DNA from 2 places in the Staphylococcus ureilyticus genome. Region 2 is predicted to be linked to the other one. Evidence: predicted binding sites of a transcription regulator. Region 2 holds the regulator's gene; the other holds the start of a gene.
The links. Region 2 encodes Rex, which represses fermentation and respiration genes when NADH is low (regulators of the CRP and FNR family bind a similar motif). Its sites were predicted from a motif close to TTGTGAAATATTTCACAA; they were not measured.
Positions count from the first base shown of each region.

Region 1 (12,327 bases), 160 kb from region 2:
CCACAGGCAACCAATGTTTTAACTTTTCAGGATCAGCTAACATCTGTTCATTATCTGGGTCAATAAAGCGTAAATAATACCAACAACTACCTGCCCATTGTGGCATTGTATTTGTTTCACGACGTCCTTTCATTCCAGTTTCTTCATCAATAACATTAACAAATTCATCTATATTAGCTAATGGCGATTCACCTGTACCAGAAGGTTTAATTTCGTCTGTCTCAGGTAAAAGTAAAGGTAATTCATCTTCAGGAACCGTTGTCATCGTACCATCTTCCCAATGTATAACAGGAATAGGTTCGCCCCAATAACGTTGACGACTAAATAACCAATCTCTCAGTTTATAATTGACTTTTCTTGTACCAGCATTGTTTTGTTCTAAAAGTGCAATAGCTTTTTCAATCGCTTCATGATTATATAAACCATTTAATTCTTGTGAATTAATATGAGGCCCATCGCCATCATAAGCTGCTTCAGATAGGTCTCCACCTTCAATTATTGCTTTAATTGGTAAATCAAAAGCTTTTGCAAATTCATAGTCTCTTTGGTCTCCGCTAGGAACTGCCATAACAGCGCCTGTACCATATGAAGATAAAACATAATCAGCAATCCAAATCGGCGTTTTTTCTCCTGATAAAGGATTAAATGCATACGCTCCAGTAAACACACCAGATTTTTCTTTAGCTAATCCAGTACGTTCTAAGTCTGATTTCATTGCCGCTTCTTGTTGATATTTCTCAACACTTTCTTGATGTTCTGATGTAGTAATTTTATTTACGAGTTCATGTTCAGGACTTAACACTAAGAATGTTGCACCATAAATAGTGTCTGGGCGTGTTGTAAACACTTCAATTTGATCATTGAAATTTTCTACATTAAATCTTACAGATGCGCCTTCTGATCGTCCAATCCAATTACGTTGCATGTCTTTTAAAGATTCAGGCCAATCTAAATCATCTAAATCTTCAAGTAATCTGTCTGCATATTCAGTAATTCTAAGTACCCATTGTTTCATTGGTCTTCTATAAACAGGATGTCCGCCACGTTCAGAAACACCATCGATTACTTCTTCATTTGACAATACAGTACCTAACGCAGGACACCAGTTCACTGCTACTTCATCAACATAAGCAAGTCCCTTATTATATAATTGAATGAATATCCATTGTGTCCATTTATAATATTCTGGGTCTGTTGTATTAACTTCACGATCCCAATCATAACTAAATCCTAATTCCTTAATTTGTCGTTTAAAAGTTTGGATATTTTGTTTTGTGAATTCACGAGGATCATTACCTGTATCAAGTGCATATTGTTCAGCTGGTAAACCAAAAGCATCCCAACCCATTGGATGTAATACATTATATCCTTGCATTCGTTTGTATCTTGAAATAATATCAGTAGCTGTATAGCCTTCAGGATGGCCTACATGTAGCCCTGCACCTGATGGATAAGGGAACATATCAAGTGCATAAAATTTTTTCTGGCCTAAATTATCTTCAGTTTTGAACGTTTTATAGTTTTCCCAGTAATTCTGCCATTTTCTTTCAATTTCATTATGATTGTAATTCACTTCATTTCCTCCTGTTCAATAATAAAAAGACACCTCAAACTATTATATAATAGGGACGATGATTTTCACCGCGGTACCACCCTGTTTCACTAAATGTGCGCTCATTTTAATTAATAGTTAGAGATGTCATTGATTCACTTTAAGTCCTGGTAAGTTCACTTGAGGCTTTACGCTAGGTTCCACCCACCCTAGCTCTCTGTCGAAAAGCTTTCAAATTACTACTCCTATACTCTTCTTATGATATTTGAAAAAGCCCTTTATTTCAAGTATAAAGTTGATTTACAAAACTCGCCTTTATGTTTATATAAAATTATTTAAACTATACATAAAATATTATTAATTCAATAACCATTTCTCGCTGAATCATTAATGCTTATTTTTAATCTCATGTACCATGATTGCTCTGTAACAAAAATAAATGAAATCTACATTTTGGGTTCAATATTATATTAAATATCCTTTGGTAATTTACGATCATAAAATGTTAAAAATATAAGTGATAAAACTAACAATGAAATCATGCTTAAAAACATGATTTGCATGTTAAACATATCAACAACAACGCCACCTATAAGAGGACCAAATGCTTTACCAACTGTAGCTGCAGAATTAACGTAACCTTGGAACGAACCTTCTTTCCCATTTGGTGCAAGTTGATTTGCAATTGTCGGAACTGCTGGCCAAACAAACATTTCACCCAATGTTAATATAACCATACCTACCATAAATACAGAAAATTGTTCAGCAAAACTTGTGACAAAGAAAGAGATAATAAAAATACCTATACCAACATACATTTGATGCTTTAAATTTCCTTTTAATAATCTAATTATCGGAATGATTAGTGGTTGTGCAACTAATATCATAATACCGTTGACAGTCCACAATAAACTATATTGGCCCATAGAGATATTTAGCTCTTGAGTAAATGAAGCAATCGTACTTTCCCATTGAATATAAGCAATCCAACAAATGCTAAACATGACACACAGCAAAGTTAATGCAATGAATTGTGGTCTGTACGCTTTATCTAATAAACTCATGGCATCATTTGATTTAACTTTAATGTCCAATTTAATATTAAATTGGCTAATTGCGACTATGGCAAATGCAATATACATTAATAAATTAGCTATAAATATATAATTAAAACTTAATTCTGCCACAAAGCCACCAGATGCTGCACCTATCGCCACTCCTAAATTTTGAGCTAAATATATCGCATTAAAAGTTTGTCTACCACCTTGCGGCCAAACTGCACCTGCTAACGCATAAATTGCTGGGACAATCATGCCACCGCCAAAGCCTAGACAGACTAACCATACTGCATACCATGGCCATCCGTGGAAAAAATTCAACAATGTTGTACTACTTAAACAGATCACAGTTCCAATCATAATTGTCCGATAACCACCCAATTTATCAAATAGATTACCACCTAATAAATTGCCAATGACCATACCAAATGAATTAATCATTAATACTAACCCAGCCATTGTTAAACTTTTGTCTAATTCTTCATTCATATATATTGTATTTAATGGCCATAAAAAACTTGAGCCTGTGATATTTAATGCCATACCAATCACCAACCACCACACTGATTTTGGCATATTCATAACCATAAGCTCCTTTCTAATTTTAAATTTCTGTTTTTACTCTAAACACTATATCATTAAAATATGTTAAAATCTTTAACTAGAATGAATTTAGAAAGGAAAATGTTATATGGGACAATTCTTCCCTTACGCATTCGAGAATAAACGATATCATACTTGGAATTACCATTTGAAAAATAAATTTGGCCAAAAAATCTTTAAAGTTGCAATTGACGGAGGATTTGATTGCCCAAATAGAGATGGCACAGTTGCACATGGTGGCTGTACGTTTTGTTCTGCAGCAGGAAGTGGGGATTTTGCAGGAGATCGTGTAGACCCGATTGATGTGCAATTCCAACAAATCAAAGATAGAATGCATGAAAAATGGCATGAAGGTCAGTATATTGCTTATTTCCAAGCATTTACTAACACACATGCGCCAGTTGAAGTATTAAGAGAAAAGTACGAAACTGCATTAAAAGAACCTGGAGTTGTAGGATTATCTATTGGAACACGCCCTGACTGCTTACCGGTTGATGTTGTCGAATACTTAGCTGAATTGAACGAACGTACCTATTTATGGGTTGAATTAGGTCTACAGACAGTACATCAAAAAACATCAGATTTGATTAATCGTGCACACGATATGAAAACGTATTACGAAGGTGTAGCTAAGCTACGTAAACATAACATAAACGTGTGTACACATATCATTAACGGGCTTCCTGAAGAAGACTATGACATGATGATGGAAACAGCTAAAGAAGTAGCACAAATGGATGTCCAAGGCATTAAAATACACTTGTTACACCTACTTAAAGGTACACCAATGGTAAAACAATACGAAAAAGGCATGCTCGAATTCATGTCTCAAGACGATTATACAAATTTAGTTTGTGATCAACTAGAAATTTTACCAAAAGAAATGATTGTCCATCGAATTACTGGTGATGGTCCGATTGACTTAATGGTTGGCCCTATGTGGAGTGTCAACAAATGGGAAGTATTAAACGAAATTGATGATGAATTAGCACGCAGAAATTCTTATCAAGGAAAATACTATGAATCGACGATTAAATCATGAAACTAGAACGGATTTTACCATTTTCTAAAACGCTATTACGACAACATATCAACAAAGACAGCATTGTGATTGATGCCACTTGTGGTAATGGTCATGACACTGAATTTTTAGCACAACAAGTTCCAAATGGTAAAGTGTATGCTTTTGATATTCAAGAAGTTGCAATTCAAAATACGAGCAACAAGACAAACGCATTTAAAAATGTACACTTAATTCAAGATAGTCATGCTAAAGTAAAGCAATATATACAAAGTAATGAAATTGGACAAATTGATGCAGCCATTTTTAATTTAGGCTATTTACCTAAAGGCGACAAATCAATTGTGACAATCCCCAGCAGTACTTTAACAGCTATAGATGAAATATTTGATATATTGGCAACAGAAGGCATAATTGTACTAGTAATATATCACGGACATGATGAGGGCAAAATTGAACGTGATGCTTTATTAAATTATCTTCAACATTTTGATCAAAACAAAGCACACATATTACAATATCAATTTATTAATCAAAAAAATAATGCACCATTTCTATGTGCAATTGAAAAAAGATAAAGTATGTTAAAAATAAAAATGCATCTCCATTTATATGGAGATGCATTTTTACTTTAGTATAGATATTGATTACCTAATACTATATTGGGTCTAACTTCTCATTTTGTAACTATAATTATTCCCTATAATTTTAAGATAGATTTAAGACTAGATTGTATAGTAGATGATTTTTCACTTATTTCTGCTTTAAAACAATTTAAAAGTTCTTCCCTTTGATCTTTTAAATCATCATTGAAATGTATAATTACCGTACGTTCATCGTTCACAGGTCTTTCTTTAATAATCCACGCTTTCTCAACTAAATCATTATACGTTCTTGTACGTTTATAAGATTTTATTTTAACATAATTATCCATTTCTTTAAGCGTCATTGATCCTTCTTCCCAAAGTGTTAAAAGAATTAAAATTTCTTCTTTTGACATTTTATATTGTTTCTGTACTTTTTCAAAAATTTCTTCAATATCTTTAAGTACATATTCCAATCTAAGGACACTATCTACCATATCAGCAATTGTCTTCCCCATAGAAATATCCCCCAATCATAATATAAAGTTAAACATGTAAAATTAATTTACCAAAAATTCATTCAATGCAAAATTTATTCATATCGGAATAAATTTTGATATTTTCAATAAAATTAATCTTATATACAGTTTAAAATTAAATTATGAATTATGCAATTAGTTGTTTGATTTTATTTTGCATATCTTTCAAAATTATGGCAGAATTTTCAAACTTTTCACTTTCTTCACTATTTAATTGCGTCTCATATACTTTAACTGCACCATTTCTATTAATTAATGTAGGCACTCCAATATAAACATCATCTTGTTTATATTCACCTTCTAAATAACTAGAAACTGGCAAGACTACATTTTGATTTTTTAAAATTGCTTGTGTAATACGTACCAATCCCATTGCTATGCCATAATAAGTTGCCCCTTTTGATTGGATAATCTCATAAGCAGCATCTCTCGTGTTGGTAAATATTTCATCTATTCTATGTTGTTTATCAGGGTTATCATTTAATAAATTGTATAATGGTTGACCAGCAATATTAGCTTGTGACCATAACGCTAATTCAGAATCACCATGTTCACCAATAATTTGTGCATCCACACTCCAAGGGGACACACCAAATTCTTGTGCTAGTTCAAATTTAAATCGTGCGGTATCTAGTATTGTACCTGATCCAATCACTTGAGCTTTCGGTAATCCTGAAACTTTTTGTGTTACATAGGATAATACATCCACTGGATTTGTTGCTATAAGGAAAATGCCATTAAATCCTGTGCTCATAATTTTAGTGACAATATCTTTAAATATTTTTGTATTTTTTTCTACTAAATCTAATCTCGTTTCGCCTGGCTTTTGTGCAGCTCCTGCAGTAATGACAATTAAGTCAGCATTACTACAATCTTCATAACTACCAGCTTTTACTTTTACTGGTGAATCACCGTATGGAGCACTATGATTTAAATCTGCAACATCGCCTTTAACTTTTGCTTCATCTAAATCAATTATTACTAATTCATCAGCTAAACCTTGTGCAACTACTGCAAAAGCATAACTTGATCCAACTGCTCCATCACCTATTAAAACTACTTTATTCCCTTTTTCAATTTTCATGCTAAGTCGCTCCTTTTAATTCAAAGTAAATATTACTAAAGATTAATGTGATTTTTTTCACAATATAAATATAACAATTATTATTTTAAAAATCAATGTTTATTGTGATTTTTTTCACATTATTTTTTATAAATAAAAGAGTGTCAATAAAATCAACGACAGATTAAATTTATTCACTCTTTTTATCAATGATTGTTAAGTCATAATTGTATCAATTAGATGGTTGTTAACACTTATTAAGCATTTCATAAAATGATACTCAAGATCCGATACCATCATTTATTATATAAATTATGAAAGTTCATTTTCATCATGTACAATAAAACCAATATTACTAGCGCTATTATTAAGAAATGCTAGAACATAGCGCATTACGTCATCTCTTTCAGGTTCATTATGTATTTCATGATTCAACCCAGGCCAAGCTTTAAAATATAACTCTTCTGTAGTAATTTTTTCTTTAATTAAACTCATAGTAGAAATATCAGACACTTTATCTTCTAGTCCATACATTAATAATAAAGGAAGTGGTTTAATATCTTTTAAATGTGTAACAGTTTCTTTCATGATTTCAATGATTTGTTTATACCAATGATACGTAACTTTCTGAAGCATGAGTTGGTCCGCTTTTGCCTCTTCAATAACCTCCTCATTACGTGTTAAATCTTCAATTGTAATACCTATTTTAAACCTTGTATCTTTAGTTAATTTTCCTACATTCGACACAATTTTATCTTTTCTAGTTTTTTTATTTTTCTTGAATTCTAATAATGGAGAAATCAACATCAGCCCCTCAATAGGCACTTCCACTTTTTCAAGTAAATTTAAAATGATAAGCCCACCAAGGCCTACACCTAAAAAATAAGTCGGAAGTTTATACTCATTAGCTATTCTAATCCATTCAAGCACATGTTCATGGTATACTTCGAAGTTTGCTATTTGTCCTTTATTAGCACGTGTAGTTTGACCTTGTCCAGGCAAATCACCCATGATTACATGGTAGCCATTTCTACGAAGCATTGTTATAACATATGCATATCTACCTGTATGTTCGAGCATGTTATGGGCGATTACAATGACACCCTTTGCCTCGTTTTCTGTTTCCCATTTCCACATATTCCATACTTCCCCTTCTACAATAATTTCAATAACTACATTGTATCAAAATATGATGTACTTTTTCCATTTTTAACGCATAAATCATACTGTTATGTGTGCCTATAACTTTATGATTATAACTCATAGCTAAAGCGTGAGACAATGTTATCGTGTAGTATATAATATTTAGTGTAATAAATTTTATTGTAAACGATTTCATTACTATTAGATTCATGCTACACTATTATTGAAAGAACAGCTATAAGCAGAATGGGAGGAATTAATATGCCAATTGTGAAAAATTTTTTTATAGGATTATCTAACAATCCATTTTTAAATAAAGCAGCTAAGGAAATTGGTCCTATGTTCGGTGCCAAGAAAGTAGTTGCAGGGAACACTATTCCAGAATTAGTGGACACAATTGAACGTTTAAATAACAAAGGGATTACTGTCACAGTAGATTGTCTTGGTGAATTTGTTTTAAATGAAGGTGAGGCAATACAAGCAAAAGACCAAATATTAGAAGTGATGTATGCTATCAACAATCATAATTTAGATGGTCATATGTCTATCAAAATCAGCCAATTAGGTTCTGAGTTTGACATTGATCTTGCTTATCGTAATTTACGTGAAATATTACTTAAAGCTAACGATTTTGGTAATATGCATATTAATATAGACACTGAAAAATATGATAGCTTATTTGATATTACACAAGTTTTAGACCGATTAAAAGGCGAATTTAAAAATGTAGGAACTGTTATACAAGGATATTTATATAAAGCAGATGCACTCGTCGATAAATACCCAGAATTACGATTACGTATGGTCAAAGGTGCCTATAAAGAAAATGAAAACATCGCCTATCAAACTAAAGAAGAAATTGACGATAATTACATACGCTTAATTAAAAAGCGACTGTTAAATGCGAAAAATGTCACTTCTATTGCTACACATGATGATGCTATCATCACACATATTAAACAGTTTATTAAAGACAATAATATTGAAAAAGATAACTATGAATTTCAGATGTTGTATGGTTTCCGCTCAGAATTGGCAGAATCACTAGCGCGCGAAGGCAATCATTTCTGTATCTATGTTCCATATGGTGATGATTGGTTTAGTTACTTTATGAGAAGATTAGCAGAACGACCTCAAAATTTAAATCTAATGTTTTTAGAAATTATGAAACCCGAAGTGTTGAAAAAAATTGGAGTAGTCGCTGGAGCTCTGTCAACTATTGGAGCTTTAAGTGCATGGCTATACAAAAAATTAAAAAAATAAAAATTTTATGATTAAAGTGTATGTAATTTAAACCTTTTCAAAACATTGTTAGAATAATCAAATGTAATATCATATTTATGAATAAGTGAATGATTACGGATTATGCAAACGATATTTATAGTCCAAGTATGACGAGCAAAAACAAAAATTTAAAACTAGAAGGGACTGGGACATAAATCCCCCTTCTCAAAATAATTTTGTTTGAATCATATAGTTCTTTGACAAATATGACGTATTTTAGCAAGTCTCTCGAGGGATAGGACTAGCTGAAGACTACAGGCTAAAGCTGTCCCCAAAGAAAGCGAGCCAACAATATGAAGTATTGAATAAAAAGACGCACTCAGATGAATTGAATTAAATCATCTGAGTGCTATTTTTTGGGATTTATATGCCTGACTCTTGTTTTGAGCATAGGAAATGATATCTAGAGTTCTGACCTAATTTTTATTTTTAAATAACATTACTAATTATTACTTGAATCATTAAATTTCTCTCAATAAATTTGCCATTTCTATAGCACTTACTGCTGCTTCAGACCCTTTGTTTCCTGCTTTTGTACCTGCACGTTCTACAGCTTGTTCAATATTTTCAGTTGTTAAAATTCCAAAGATAACTGGTGTATCTGAAATATCATTCGCTTTTGAAACACCTTTCGCTACTTCATTACATACATAATCATAATGTGACGTTGAACCTCTAATCACACAACCTAAAGTAATTACTGCATCGTAATCACTTTTTTGAGCTAATTTTTTAGCTACTAATGGGATTTCAAAAGCCCCAGGCACATATGCAACATCAATATTTTCTGCAGGCACTTCGTGTCTAACTAAAGTATCTTTAGCACCATCTAGCAAACGATTCGTAATGAAATCGTTGAATCTACTTACGACAATCGCTACCTTTAAATCTGATCCTATTAATTTACCTTCAAAATTCATGTTTATTCCTCCTATATTAAATGACCCATTTTCTCTTTTTTTGTTTTCATATAAGCTTGGTTATATTGGTTAGATGGTATTACCAATTCAATTCTTTTGGCAATATCAATGCCGTAATTCTCCAAACTTCCAAATTTTTTAGGATTATTACTTAATAAATTCACACGTTTGATACCTAGATATTTTAAAATTTCAGCAGCATATTGGTATTCTCTTAAATCTTCATCAAAACCGAGTGCAATATTTGCTGTAACCGTATCATATCCTTGTTCTATCAATTCATATGCTCTTAATTTATTAATTAAACCGATTCCTCTACCTTCTTGAGGTAAATAAAGGATAACGCCTCCATTTTTATCAATGTATTTCATAGATGCAGCAAGCTGTTCACCACAATCACATCTTTGACTATGAAAAATATCTCCAGTCAAACAAGCAGAATGTATACGTACATTCTCTGTTTCGTTAATATTACCACTTGTGATTGCTACAATTTCTTCACCATTATTTGTTGTAAAACCATACATGTCGAAATTACCATATTCAGTAGGCAACTTTATTTTAGCTTTTGCTGCAACAGACGAAACAGATTGCTTTCTATATTTTTCCAAATCTTCGATAGATATCATTACCAAGTTGTGCTTATTTTTAAATGCTTCTAAATCATCACCTTTTGCCATTGAACCATCGTCATTCATAATTTCACAAATCAGCGCTGCTGGTTTTGCGCCAGTTAATTTAGCTAAATCTACAGAGGCTTCAGTATGACCACGTCTAGCCAATACACCATTGTCTTGAGCAACTAATGGAAATAAATGGCCTGGTTTATTAAAATCTTCTGCTGTTGTACTATTATCGATTAATGCTTTTGCAGTAAGCATTCTTTCATCAGCACTGATACCAGTTGTAGTGTTAATATGATCAATACTAACTGTAAATTGAGTGCCATAAACATCTGAATTATGATTAACCATTGAATGAAGTTCTAAATCTTCGGCTATTTTTTTACTAATCGGTGCACAAATTAATCCTCTTCCATATTTAGCCATAAAATTAACAGTATTATCATACATCCATTCAGTAACTGCTACTAAATCTCCTTCATTTTCTCTATTTTCATCGTCTACTACAATGATACTTTTACCTTTTTTTAGTGATTCAAGTGCTAAATCTATACTGTCCAATTGCATTTTACCCCTCCTAGAATCCAAAAGCGCTTAGTTTTTCTAAACTTAAACCTTTTTCACTTTTACCAACTATTTTTTCTACATATTTAAACAACATGTCTGTTTCAATATGTACTGGGTCACCAACACGTTTTTGATTTAAAATAGTTGATCTTCTTGTTTCTGGTATAAGATGAATATCAAATTCTGTATCTCGTAATTGAAATACTGTCAAACTAACCCCATCTACGGTGATTGAACCTTGTTGTACCATTTGATCGATCACAGAAGTAGATGGTTTGATAGTTACAATTTTAGAATTATCTGAGTTTTGTATTCTAGTAATTCTAGCTACTTCATCAGTGTGGCCAAGTACAAAATGACCTCCAAATCTTCCTGAACCGCTCATTGCTCGCTCTAAATTCACCTCAGCGGATTGATTTAATTGATTCAAATAGGTTTTATTCTCAGTACCTTTGATTACTTGGACTGAAAATGACCGTTCATCAAATTGTATAACAGTTAAACATACACCGTTTACACTAATAGAATCACCAATATGCATGTCAGATAAAATTGTTCTACAATCAATTGTTAAATTAACAACCGCTTGTTGTGTTGTAACTTTTTTTATAGTTCCTATTTCTTCGACAATACCAGTAAACATAATTATTCACTTCTTTCGCAATTCTAATTTAATATTTTGCTCAAGCATTTTGGAATTTACAATTTCAAATTGAGGAACGTCTGATAAATTAAAGACATTTTCTGTTTTGAAAAATTGATTGTCACCAGAACCACCTATTATTTTCGGGGCGTAATATAAGATGAGTTCATTTGTAAAGTTAGATTGGAGAAATTCTGAAGTAATCGTGGGACCTGCTTCAACCAAAACACGTCCAATCCCGTTTTGATATAACTGCTTTAAAATATTTTCAATCGTACAATTTGAACAATACATTATTTCTATATTTTTATTTTGATTTTTTAAATTTTTATTTTCTGTGAAAATCCATATTGGCGTCGTCGGTTGTTGAAAAATGTCTAAAGTAAAATCGACTTGTCCAGATTTTGAAAGTATCACACGTATAGGTTGTTTACCTTGTTCAATCCTAGTAGTATATTGTGGATTATCTGCGTTTAACGTACCAGTCCCGGTGATTACTGCATCATGTTTATGTCTGAGCATAAATACATCTTGTTTAACAGTTTTGTTGGTAATCCATTTACTTTCACCACTATCAGTAGCTTGTTTACCATCTAAACTGCAAGATACTTTTACAGTAACTTCAGGAACGCCTTGTCGCTTAGTAATAAAAAAGTCTTTGTATAATGCTTCAGCATCTGGCTTATGATGAAACTCGACTTTCACTCCAGCATTTTGTAAAATTTCA
Region 1 covers NZ_CP094825.1:1,546,665-1,558,991, forward strand. Annotated here, with positions in the region: gene leuS (leucine--tRNA ligase) at 1-1,573, opposite strand, end outside; gene MUA21_RS07550 (MDR family MFS transporter) at 2,023-3,192, opposite strand; gene mnmL (tRNA modification radical SAM protein MnmL/YtqA) at 3,302-4,255, shown strand; gene mnmM (tRNA 5-(aminomethyl)-2-thiouridylate-methyltransferase MnmM) at 4,252-4,812, shown strand; gene MUA21_RS07565 (transcriptional regulator, SarA/Rot family) at 4,935-5,336, opposite strand; gene MUA21_RS07570 (L-lactate dehydrogenase) at 5,485-6,441, opposite strand; gene MUA21_RS07575 (alpha/beta fold hydrolase) at 6,733-7,557, opposite strand; gene MUA21_RS07580 (proline dehydrogenase family protein) at 7,825-8,826, shown strand; gene ribH (6,7-dimethyl-8-ribityllumazine synthase) at 9,309-9,767, opposite strand; gene ribB (3,4-dihydroxy-2-butanone-4-phosphate synthase) at 9,779-10,957, opposite strand; gene ribE (riboflavin synthase) at 10,968-11,600, opposite strand; gene ribD (bifunctional diaminohydroxyphosphoribosylaminopyrimidine deaminase/5-amino-6-(5-phosphoribosylamino)uracil reductase RibD) at 11,607-12,327, opposite strand, start outside.
Region 1: a site for Rex is predicted at 6,544-6,561, ahead of MUA21_RS07570 (L-lactate dehydrogenase). Genes of this name have one in related genera too.

Region 2 (12,327 bases):
GCTTCTATCGGATTGATAATATCAGATGCTGCTAATCTATTAATTAATGCACCTATAAAAGCATCACCGGCACCAGTCGTATCTATTGCTTTCACTTTATAACCACCATGACTAAGCACGGTACCATCTTTGAAATGAATTTCAGCACCTTCTTTACCCTTAGTGTATATAACAGCTTCTACACTACCTTGGAATAACCAAGCGATTGCTTCTTTTTCATCTTTTTTTCCAGTGACGAATGACAATTCTTCGTCTGAAATTTTAAGTATATGTGCTGATGGCAAGAATTCACGAATTGCATTTTTACATTCCGCTTCACTTGGCCATAATGGCAACCGTACGTTAGGATCAAATATAATCGTACCATTTGCTGATTTCACTTTATTTATTAACGATTTATGCGCTTGTTTCATTGGACTATCTACGAGATCAACAGAACAAAAATGTAACATATCATTTTCTGTTACAGTTATTGCATCTATATTGCTAGGTTGATATAACATATCTGCTGATGGTTTACGATAAAATGAAAAATCTCGTTCTCCTTCTTTGGTTAAACTTACAAATGCTAAAGTTGTGTTCGCTTCATCTGTTCGTCGGATATAGTTTGTAGACACACCAATATTACTTATTGTTTCTACAATTAAATCACCAAAAGCATCGTTTCCTAACTGAGTGATCATAGCTGCTTGACCACCTAATTTTGTGGTTGTACAAGCAACGTTACAAGGTGCGCCGCCTACTTGTCTTGTAAACCCTTCTACGTCTTTTAATTTTGAGTCTTTTTGATTAGGAATAAAATCGATAAGTGCTTCGCCGATTGCAAGTAAACGTTTCATTTATTGTCCACCCTTTATATCATATTTTGTGAAATTGAGAAAGGCTTGCCCAGATTCAGTAGAAGCTTTAAATCCTATCGCATCATCATCTGTAAAAATTCTTGAAGTCATTACACGCTCACCATCATTACAAAATAATTCAATGCTAGATGTATCAACGAACATTTGTAATTGTGATAAAGGTGTATCCAAATAAGTGCTACGTGTTTTACCTTCTACTGGTTCTGGTAATGCGCCACTTTCACTACGATCTAATGTAATTTTTTTATTTTTTGTATTATAAGCGATGCGCAAAGATTGTGATTTTGAGGCTCTTATTTCAAAATATATTTCAGTAGCTTCGTTTTCCAAGATATCAATAATCAATTCAAATTGTTTACCTTCATATGGTTTTAAGAATCGCGTAAATTTATTAGCGTAACCTAATGCTGTTTCTTTATTCGTTCTTAATTGTTGAAGTGCTTTAATAGGACGTTGTTTTAAATTGCCTTGTTCAATTGTCAAAATACGCGGAATTGTTAAACAATGCGCCCAACCATCTGAATCTGTAGGATAGGTCACTTCTGGTAAACCCATCCAACCAATGAGTATTCTGTCGCCAAATTCATCTGTAAAAGTTTGAGGCGCATAAAAATCAAAACCATAATCTAATTCATGAAAATCACCATGATCCATAACAAGGTGATCTATGTCGTATTGCCCCATAATATAACCAGATTGGTAAATATTCCTAAATTTTTCACCCTCCGATTCAATACCTTGTGGACAAAATAACAGTAAATCGAAGCCATCTAAATTAAAATAATCTGGGCATTCCCACATAAAACCAAACGCCTCAAGCTTTGTTTTTATTTCTCCTTGAAATGTCCAGTTCACAATGTCTGTTGATTGGTATTGAAGTATTCTTCCATATCCTTCTTCATTTTGTGCAGCAATGACTGCATAGTAAATTCCATCTTTAACAAACACTTTAGGATCTCTAAAATGTTGTGTATATCCTGACGGCGGTGCTGCTATTACTGCTTTTGGAAATTTTTGAACCTCGCCATTATCGAGTACTTTAGCTATATGTTGTGTCGACTTTCTATTCCAATTTTCATCTCTATGATTTCCTGTATACATATAATACAAGTTATTGTGATATGTAAATGCGCTGCCGCTATAAACACCATGACTATCATTTTTTGTATCTGGTTTTAGTGAAATCCCTTGATCTTCAAAATTTATTAAATCTTTACTTTTATATGTATACCAATATTTCAAACCATGGACTGCTCCTAAAGGAAACCACTGGTGTGAGATGTAGTATTCTCCTTTATAATAAATTAGACCGTTAGGATCATTTAAGAGTCCTGTTTTAGGCTGTATATGAAATAATTGTCTATATTTAGATTGATTCACAAGCTCAGTTAATTCATCCATTACTTCTTGATCAATATCTTCGTAACGCTGATAACGTTCATCTCTTGTCCATTCACTCACTTTATTTCCTCCTATTATTTACTACTACTTTACGGATATTGTCCATCTCAATTCAACTCAGCATAACATTTATGCATCATTTGTTTTTATTTCATTCCTATTTAATTAGATTTGTCTTTTTATCGATTCAAAGCGCTATGGCTTCTCTTCTTCAATATCATTACACCTTGTATGATGTTTAATCAATATATGATTCCTATGACTAAGACCACATCAGATCAACAATGCTTAACATAAGTTCTGTTTCATCAACATTCATCCCTATAAATAGTTTCTAACTTAATATTAATATTAGTATAGCTTTATTAAATGCCTTAATTTAACTTTTCGCACATTATTTTGACATCATAAATGTTCATATAGACTGTAATTGAAATGATATTCTATCATCTGACAGACAATTCGCTTTGATATGTAAATCATTTTTACTATCTCTTCCAATCAATCTACTTGGCACTGTAAACATCCTCTATTTTATCATATTGTAATCCCTTTAAATACTATTAAAATCAAAGTCAACTTGCTTTATAAACACTTTTAACAATTGACAACTTTATGAATAACACTTTCAAAAAATCATCAATATACTTTGTTAGTTTTAAGAAAATTTATAAATAGTTCAACTCGGACTAACCTCGTTTAACCTTACAACGCGTGTAACTAAATGAGAAATTTTTATAGAACTAAATAAAGTCCGAAACATAAAATATGTCTCGGACTTTTTTTCTGTAGTCAGCCTTTAACGAAGTGAAATCACTTCATATAGCATTGTGTTTTATCTTATTCAGATATTCAAATTTAGTTTTATATCACTAAGCTTTCTGAACAGTGATTGTCCAAGAAGCATCATCAAGTTGTTCATAATTAGTAACTGGGTAACCTTCTTCAGCTGCCCAATTTGGAATTGCTTCAGTTGCTTGGGTACAATCAAAATCAATTTTTAATTCGTCCCCGTTCTCTAAAGTAGTCATTTTCTTCTGTGCTTCAATCAAAGGAAAAGGACAAACCATACCTACTGTACCTAATTCATATACCATAATGAAATCCTCCTAAAAATTAAAATTTACGTCGTCTGTGTTTGTGTAGAAACTTTTTGCGTTGTAGATTTTTGAGCTTTTTTCATTGGTTTGATAAATATGAAGTAACTCATAAACCAAGCACCTAATATCATTGATGCAAGCGCGATCCAACCTTTCCAAGACATTGTAGCTGTTTCAACTAAACCATTTCCGATAGAGCAACCGCCTGCTACTGATGCACCAAATCCCATACATACGCCACCAATAACACTATTGCGGATTGTTTTTTTATCTGGTAATCTCCACTTAAATTCTCTAGCACCTTTTGCTGCAATATAAGAACCAGCAAAGATACCTAAAACAAGAAAGACACCCCAATCTAATAGTTGGACATCACCAGTTACAAAGAATTGAACAATGTTTGCAGATGGTGTTGTAATGCCTAAACCGTACATTCTACCAGTAGATTCACTCACTGGCCAAGCCAATAATGCAATGAGTCCAACTGCAATAGCTGCAACAAATGGATGGTATTTTTTTCAAATAAATAATAGCGAATTCCTGTAAATTTTTGTTTTAACTTTGGTACGGCAATTTTGGGTTTTGGTTTGCGTAGTGTTTTTACAACAAATATGAGCGTTATCATTGTTAATAAAGTGACCCAAATCCATGTCGGAATACCTGTAGTTTGAGCCATACTTGTATTTACATTAGTAGGTTTATTGATACCGTCCATTAAAGGTAATAATAAACCAAATTTAGTAGCAGCTGATGTAAATGCATATGCAATAAGTGCTATCCAACTACCAATTAATCCTTCTCCTGCTCTATACCATGTGCCAGTTGCACAACCGCCTGCTAATATAATGCCAATACCAAAAATAAATGAGCCAATAACCGTACCTATGATTGGATATGTGGACTCTGGTATTTGCACTAATCCTGTTGAAGTTAAAACGAGTAGTCCGATACTTTGAACGGATATTGCTATTAATAAGGCATAAAACATTTTATTACTTTTTTGGATATACATATCCCTAAATCCACCAGCAAGACAAAACCGTGTACGTTGCATGACAAACCCCAAAAGTCCGCCTACGATTAAGCCACTGATTACTAACCACGTCATAACATTACCTCTTTTCCGATGAAATTAATATGAATTATCATATTAGATTTACAGTGAAATTTCAACCTTTCTGTTTTAAGTCTTATGAAAAGAAGTGCTATGAAAACTTGCTAGTAAAAAAACTTTGCATAGACAACTAAACATCAAAAATGTTTGCATCTATACAAAGTTAATATTAAAAATTATTATTTATTACTGTAATTTTTCATAAAGAAAAGTAAAGATTGTAGTTCAATCCCTAAATCAATATGATGAACTTGAACATCTGATGGCGTATAAACACGTGTTGGTGTAAAATTTAAAATCCCTTTAATGCCAGCTTCAACTAATGTATCTGCAACTTGTTGTGCTGCATTTTCAGGCGTTGTTAATATCACGACATCAATTTGCTCTTGCTTTAAGACATCGGTAATTTTCGAAAATGGGCTTACAACCACATTGCCTATTTGTGTTCCTATCACATCATCTCGTATATCGAACGCCTCTGTAATAGTCATTTCATCATGAATAGAAAAATTATATGTTAGTAATGCTTTACCTAGGTTCCCTACACCTACGATGGCTATTTTAATTTCATCATTTTCACTTATTTCATTTTTAAAAAAATGTAACAAGCTATCAATATTATAACCATACCCTTTTTTGCCTAATTCACCAAAATAAGAAAAATCACGACGAATTGTTGCAGAATCAATGTTCAAACCTTCACTAATTGTTTTAGAATTAACTCTGTCTATCCCTTTAGATTTCAAAGTATTGACGAATCTATAATATAACGGTAACCGTTTTAACGTGGCACGAGGAATCTTTTCGCTTTGGTTAGCCAAGATCTTGTCCTCCTATACTATAATGTCTAATTAATCTTATAATTACTACAACATTATACATTAATACATTATAAAAATAAACACTGGTAGTTTTAACAACACGCAGAATACGGTAGAATGATAATGAATAGAGAGGTGCAAAATCGGATGATATTATTACAATTAAATGACATTACTAAATCATTCGACGGAGAAGATATTTTTAACAATGTAGATTTTGAAGTGAAAACTGGTGAACGTATTGGTATCGTAGGACGTAACGGTGCTGGTAAATCTACATTAATGAAAATTATTGCTGGCGTCGAAGGTTATGATAGTGGACATGTTTCAAAAAGTAAAAATTTAAAACTTGGTTATTTAACACAACAAATGACACTCAACACAAACCAAACTGTGATTGAAGAAATGTCTAAACCTTTTGAAAATATGAAAAAGCTAGAAGCTGAAATGAAAAAAGAAACAGATTGGTTAGCACAACATGCAAATGCATATGATACAGACGAATATAAAAGTCATATCGATCGTTATGAATATTTATCCAATGAATTCGAACAACAGGATGGATATCAATATGAAAGTAAAATAAAAACCGTGCTCCATGGACTGAATTTTACTGAAGCGGATTTCAATCGCCCTATTAATGATTTTAGTGGTGGTCAAAAAACTAGGCTTTCATTAGCCCAAATGTTATTAAGTGAACCTGATTTATTATTACTTGATGAACCTACTAACCATTTGGATATGGAAACAACACAATGGTTAGAAAGTTATTTAAACTATTTTAAAGGTGCTATTGTTATCATTAGCCATGACAGATATTTTTTAGATAAAATAGTCAATCAAATCTATGATGTAGCCCTTGGCGATGTGCAACATTATATAGGTAATTATAAACAATTTATTGAAAAAAGAGATAAGTATTATGAAAAACGCATGCAAGAATATGAACGTCAACAAGATGAGATTAAACGCTTAGAAACTTTTGTTGAGAAAAATATAGCAAGGGCTTCAACTACTGGTATGGCAAAAAGCCGTAGAAAAATGCTTGAAAAAATGGAAAGAATCAATAAACCAATGATTGATGCCAAAAGTGCTAATATCCAATTTGACTTTGATAGAAATACAGGAAATGATGTTTTCCATATCAAAGATTTAGATATTGGATATGAGCAGCCAGTTACCAAAGGTATCAATATTGAAGTGACTAAAGGAGACCATATCGCCATTATTGGGCCTAACGGTATCGGAAAATCGACTTTAATCAAAACAATTGCAGGTATTCAACCGAAATTGAACGGAGAAATCACTACTGGTGCAAATTTAAAAATCGGTTACTATGATCAAAAACAAGCTGAATTCAAATCTAGTAAAACAATACTAGATTATCTGTGGGACCAATACCCTTCAATGAATGAAAAAGATATTCGCGCAGTACTCGGCCGATTTTTATTTGTACAAGAAGATGTTAAAAAAATCATTAATGACCTTTCTGGTGGTGAAAAAGCTAGATTGCAATTAGCTTTATTAATGCTTGAGCGTAACAATGTACTTATCTTAGATGAACCTACAAATCATCTCGATATAGATTCAAAAGAAATGTTAGAGCAAGCATTGGATCATTTTGAAGGTACGATTTTATTTGTTTCTCACGATCGTTATTTTATAAATCAACTTGCAAACAAAGTTTATGATTTGGACATTCATGGTGGCACAATGTATTTAGGAAATTATCAATATTTTATTGAGAAAAAAGAAGAAAATGAAGCAATTCAAGCTAAAAAGGAAAATGAAACTTCACATCAAACAAAACCAATAGAATCACAAAATGATCATTATACTGATCAAAAACTTCAAAAACGTGAACAACGCCAAATTGAACGACAAATTGATGAATGCGAAACTAAAATAGATAACTTTGAAACTAAAATCAATGAAATCAATGAAATGCTAACTCTGCCAGATATATACAGTGATCCAGAGGAAGCAAAGCGTTTAGCTAAAGAGAAAGAAAATAGCGAACAAGCATTAGAACAAGTTATGTCAGAATGGGCAGAATTACAAGAAAAGTTAATTTAAAGCATATTTGAACTAAAAGTACGAAAATGAAAAATTCATTTTTCGTACTTTTTTATTAACTTTTTACACATTAACTATTCACAACTTTAACCCTATCATCAAAGCTATCCACAGAGTTATCCTAGTTATACACAGGTAAAATGTTACTTTTTCGCCAATGAATATTCAGAAAACAATGTATGTCCACACATTTGCCCACGACTTATCAACAAGTTATACACTAATTGTTGATAAGTACGCACGTTCTCTATTGACATCTATAAATATTTAACTTAAATAGCGATTTGTATATCAATTTATTTCATGACATAATAAAGCATATTAATTTAGTATGAGGTGAAACTTATGTATCCTATTCTTTGGTTCCTAATCGCTTTAATAATTGGAACAACTCTTTTATTTATTATCACAACAATCATTGCCAATAAAAAGTTAATACATGATATCAAACCTTTATGGTCCTTAAGAAAGCCTTTAGAATCTTTTGTACGACCAAATCACAGGTATAGTTATCAATTCGATACATATAAACACCAGTTTGATGAAACAAATCTGATAGATGATAAAACTTACGCAGACTTGAATTTAAAAGCCCTTTTCGACAGCATGAACTTTAATTTTACTACTATTGGTGAGATGCGTTTATATGCAACTTTAAGGAAAATGTTCACCATTCATAATCAGATGTTAATTCAAAAATTTAAAAATGACGAACTTTTTCGACTAAAGATATCGACCCACCTTGCTAAAATCGGTAAAGCGATTTATCCAACGTTCCCTGATCAACTAACTACAGTGAAACGCAATCATCTGTATATGTTGACTACATATTTACCGTTAGTCTTTTTACTATTTGCATTTTTAAAACCTGAAATCGGTATTCTTTTAACTATACTTGTTGCTATATTTAATATGATTTTAAGTGGCGTACTCAAAAGGACATTTGATCAAGACTTAAATTCATTATTTTATACATCAAATGTTATTAAAAAGGCTTATGCAATTCACAAAATAGATGGTGCGCCTACCATTGATGTTGACTTTAGTCATTTTAAAGTTGCTCGTAGGCTAAGTGGTCTATTGGGAAGAGTTAATACAGCAGAAGATTCTATGATATTTGTATTCTTATTAAAAGCAATATTTATGTTGGACTACCATATCTTCCATTTAATACAACATAGCTTTAAAAAATATGAAGCTGAAGTTATGGCGTGTTATGAATATATAGGAAGTATAGACAATCACTATGCAATAGCATTGTGGAGAGAAACATTAACACAATATGCATTGCCTCAAGCAAGTAATGATGATTCAGTAGAATTTGAAGCACTTACACACCCACTGCTTGTCGATGCTATTTCTAATGATTTAGTAATTAATAGTCATATATTATTAACTGGTTCGAACGCGTCAGGCAAGTCAACATTTATGAAAGCAATCGCCTTAAATCTTTTACTAGCTCAAACGATAAATACAGTTACAGCAAAGTACTTTAAATATAAACCTGGCTTAATTTTCACCTCCATGGTGAACCAAGATGATATCTTGTCTGGCGATAGTTATTTTATGACAGAAATCAAATCTATTAAACGATTATTTGATTTAAAAACAGAGGATAAAATTTATTGCTTCATTGATGAAATATTTAAAGGGACTAATACAACAGAACGAATTGCCGCTTCTGAATCCGTGTTAAATTATTTAGGCAATAGCCAAAATTACGAAATCATAGCTGCGACCCATGATATTGAATTAGCTACATTATTAGAATATCAGTACAAAAACTTTCACTTTAACGAAACCATTTATGAAAATGAGATTGCTTTTGATTTTAAAATTAAACCTGGCAAAGCAGATACAAGAAATGCAATTGAATTATTAAGAATCTTAAAATTTCCTAATCAAGTATATACACGTGCTAAAACATCCTCCAATCAATTCCTTTAAGACTTAGACCAAATCATTTAACTACAAATGTGCTAATAAATACAGAAAAGGAACAATGAAGTTTATATTCGCTTCATTGTTCCTTTATTTGCTTTAACTATTTTATTCAGCATTAATCATCCAAGTAATACCGAAAGGATCATTAAACATGCCATATAATTCTGACCACTCCGTTTTACCTAACGGCATTGCCTCTTCACAACCAGCTGCTATTGCATTGTTAAAGAAATCGATGGCTAGTTGTTTATCCGCTTCATTACTGTGATCAAATGTAAATGTTACAATTGCACCACTATTATCGATTTTTTTATTTTTCCATGTGTCACTACAATAAAATGTTTCACCTAAAACTTTAAATGAAGCATTCATTGTAAAGTTTTTGTCTACTTGGAATTCTTCTGGCATATCTTTAAACATTTCATGGTCACCACCAATACGTTGAATATCTGTGGCACCTAAATTTTTTTCATAAAAGTCTAATGCTGCTAAACTATTTTCAAAATTAAAATACTGAACTGATTTCATTGATAAGCCGCCTCCTGATAATGTAATTCTAAATTTACATTATTCTATATAGTATGACTATACATTAAAATATATACCCCTTTTTTAATATTTAAACATTTGAACTTAATAATATTTATAATGTACATATTTTTTTATTTAACGAAATACATAGCATTAAACTTTTAAAAAAGAAGTAGAAACATCAAACATTGATTTAATATTCCTACTTCCTAATTTCATATATAATTAATCTAAGCTGTATCCATTTTTATAGAGATAATATCATATTAAGTTAATATTACACTAAATGAAGTGATTACATTTTTAAATGTTCATCCTATCACGTTTAATTGTTTATTGAAAATTGCTCTATATCCATATCATTAAATCCATTTAATGACATGTCACCAACAAATCCAGCTTGATATAAATAATGTGCTGCAGCACCAATCATAGCAGCATTATCTGTACAAAGTTTTGGGCTCGGTATTCGCAAATTAATCTCATGTTGCTTACAGGATTTATCAAGCGCTGCTCTTAAACCTTTATTACTGGCGACACCACCCGCAATAATTAACTGTTTCACATCATATGCCTCACAAGCTGACACTGCTTTGCCAACTAAAACTTCGACAACACTATTTTGAAAACTCGTTGCTACATCTTCAGGTTTTATTTCAGCTCCTTTTTGTCGTAAATTATGCAATTTATTTATGACTGCACTTTTTAATCCACTAAAACTAAAATCGTAACTATTAGCCTCTAACCAAACTCTCGGGAAATTATAGCTATCTTGACCTTTTGCAGCTAATCGATCAACTTGTGGCCCACCTGGATAGCCTAAACCAATCGTTCTCGCCACTTTATCATAGGCTTCGCCAACAGCATCATCTCTAGTTTCTCCTATGACTTCAAAATTCAAATGATCTTTCATGTATACTAGTTCAGTATGCCCACCTGACACGATTAATGCTATTAAAGGAAATTGTAATGGTTGTTCTAAATGATTCGCATAAATATGTCCTGCAATATGATGTACAGGTATCAATGGTTTATTGTAAGCAAAAGCTAACGCCTTAGCTGCATTAATGCCAACTAACAATGCACCTATGAGTCCAGGACCCTGAGTTACCGCTACTGCATCTATATCTTCCATGGATACATTTGCTTCATATAATGCTTGATCAATTGTCGTTGTAATACCTTCAACGTGGTGCCGGCTAGCGACCTCAGGTACCACACCTCCAAATCGCTTATGACTTTCAATTTGACTCAATACAATATTACTTAAAATTTCTGTGCCTTGCTTAATAATGCTTACACTTGTTTCGTCACAACTTGACTCAACTGCTAAAATCAATGTTTGATTACTCATTTAAATTCACCCACATCACTATTGCATCCTCACCTTCACCATAATAGTTCTTACGTTTGCCTCCGAATTGGAATCCCAAATTTGTATACACATGTTGTGCCACCACATTATCTATACGAACCTCTAAACTCATAATTTCACATTTGGTTTGTACATAATTCATCGCGTATTTTAATAATAATTGTCCTAATCCATAGCCTCTATATGATTCATCTATCGCAACTGTTGTAATCTGCGCTTGATCTATCACTATCCAAATGCCAATATAACCAATAATCACATTATTAAACTCAATTATAAAATAATGTGCAAACTCATTCTGTTCTATTTCATGATAAAAAGCATCGATTGTCCAACTACTGTCGTTAAAACTATTTCTTTCAATATCAAATACTTGAGGTACATCCTTCATAGTCATCAAGCGTATATTTAGTTCTTTTTCTGTTGGTTTAACCAATTTCTTTCGGCCTCTGACAATTTAATATAATTGGGTTTAAATTGATGTATATCTTCAGTAGTTTCAACTAAATGCTTCATATATTTTGCTTTTGGTATATTAGGTATGCAATCACTATCTAATAAATCTTTTACTTTTTCAGTGTCTATGCCAACAAATACATATGGTTTTCCCATTCTATGTAATAAGTTGAGAAGTTCTTGTATTGGTAAATATTGATCTTCTTCTACTTGGAGCAATTGGTTTCCATTATATCGATAAACTCCACTGTATACTGCTTCTCTACGTGCATCAAATATCGGCACCAAAAGTCGTTCATCGTCTTGAACAGTTGCAGCTAACGCTTTTAGCGAAGAAACACCATATAGTTCAGCATTCAATGCATAGGCCAAAGTTTTAGCAACCGTTACGCCAATTCTAAGTCCAGTATAAGAGCCAGGTCCTTGCGCGACAATAATCGCATTTATTTCTTCTTTTGCAATTCCACTCTCATGAAACAACCGTTGAATCGCCGGCATTAACTGAGTAGAATGATTTTGCTTCACGTTAGTATTGATTTCACCTAGAACTACATTATTTTGCATAACTGCAACAGACAACGGTTGATTAGATGTATCAATCAACAGATAAATCATGTTCAACGGCCTCCTTTAACTTTTTGTAATGTTG
Region 2 covers NZ_CP094825.1:1,708,969-1,721,295, forward strand. Annotated here, with positions in the region: gene MUA21_RS08500 (carbohydrate kinase family protein) at 1-839, opposite strand, end outside; gene MUA21_RS08505 (sucrose-6-phosphate hydrolase) at 840-2,321, opposite strand; gene MUA21_RS08510 (sulfurtransferase TusA family protein) at 3,134-3,358, opposite strand; partial or broken gene MUA21_RS08515 (YeeE/YedE family protein) at 3,385-4,469, opposite strand; gene MUA21_RS08520 (redox-sensing transcriptional repressor Rex) at 4,655-5,296, opposite strand; gene abc-f (ribosomal protection-like ABC-F family protein) at 5,444-7,372, shown strand; gene MUA21_RS08530 (MutS-related protein) at 7,718-9,319, shown strand; gene MUA21_RS08535 (VOC family protein) at 9,422-9,844, opposite strand; gene tsaD (tRNA (adenosine(37)-N6)-threonylcarbamoyltransferase complex transferase subunit TsaD) at 10,173-11,201, opposite strand; gene rimI (ribosomal protein S18-alanine N-acetyltransferase) at 11,194-11,619, opposite strand; gene tsaB (tRNA (adenosine(37)-N6)-threonylcarbamoyltransferase complex dimerization subunit type 1 TsaB) at 11,631-12,293, opposite strand; gene tsaE (tRNA (adenosine(37)-N6)-threonylcarbamoyltransferase complex ATPase subunit type 1 TsaE) at 12,274-12,327, opposite strand, start outside.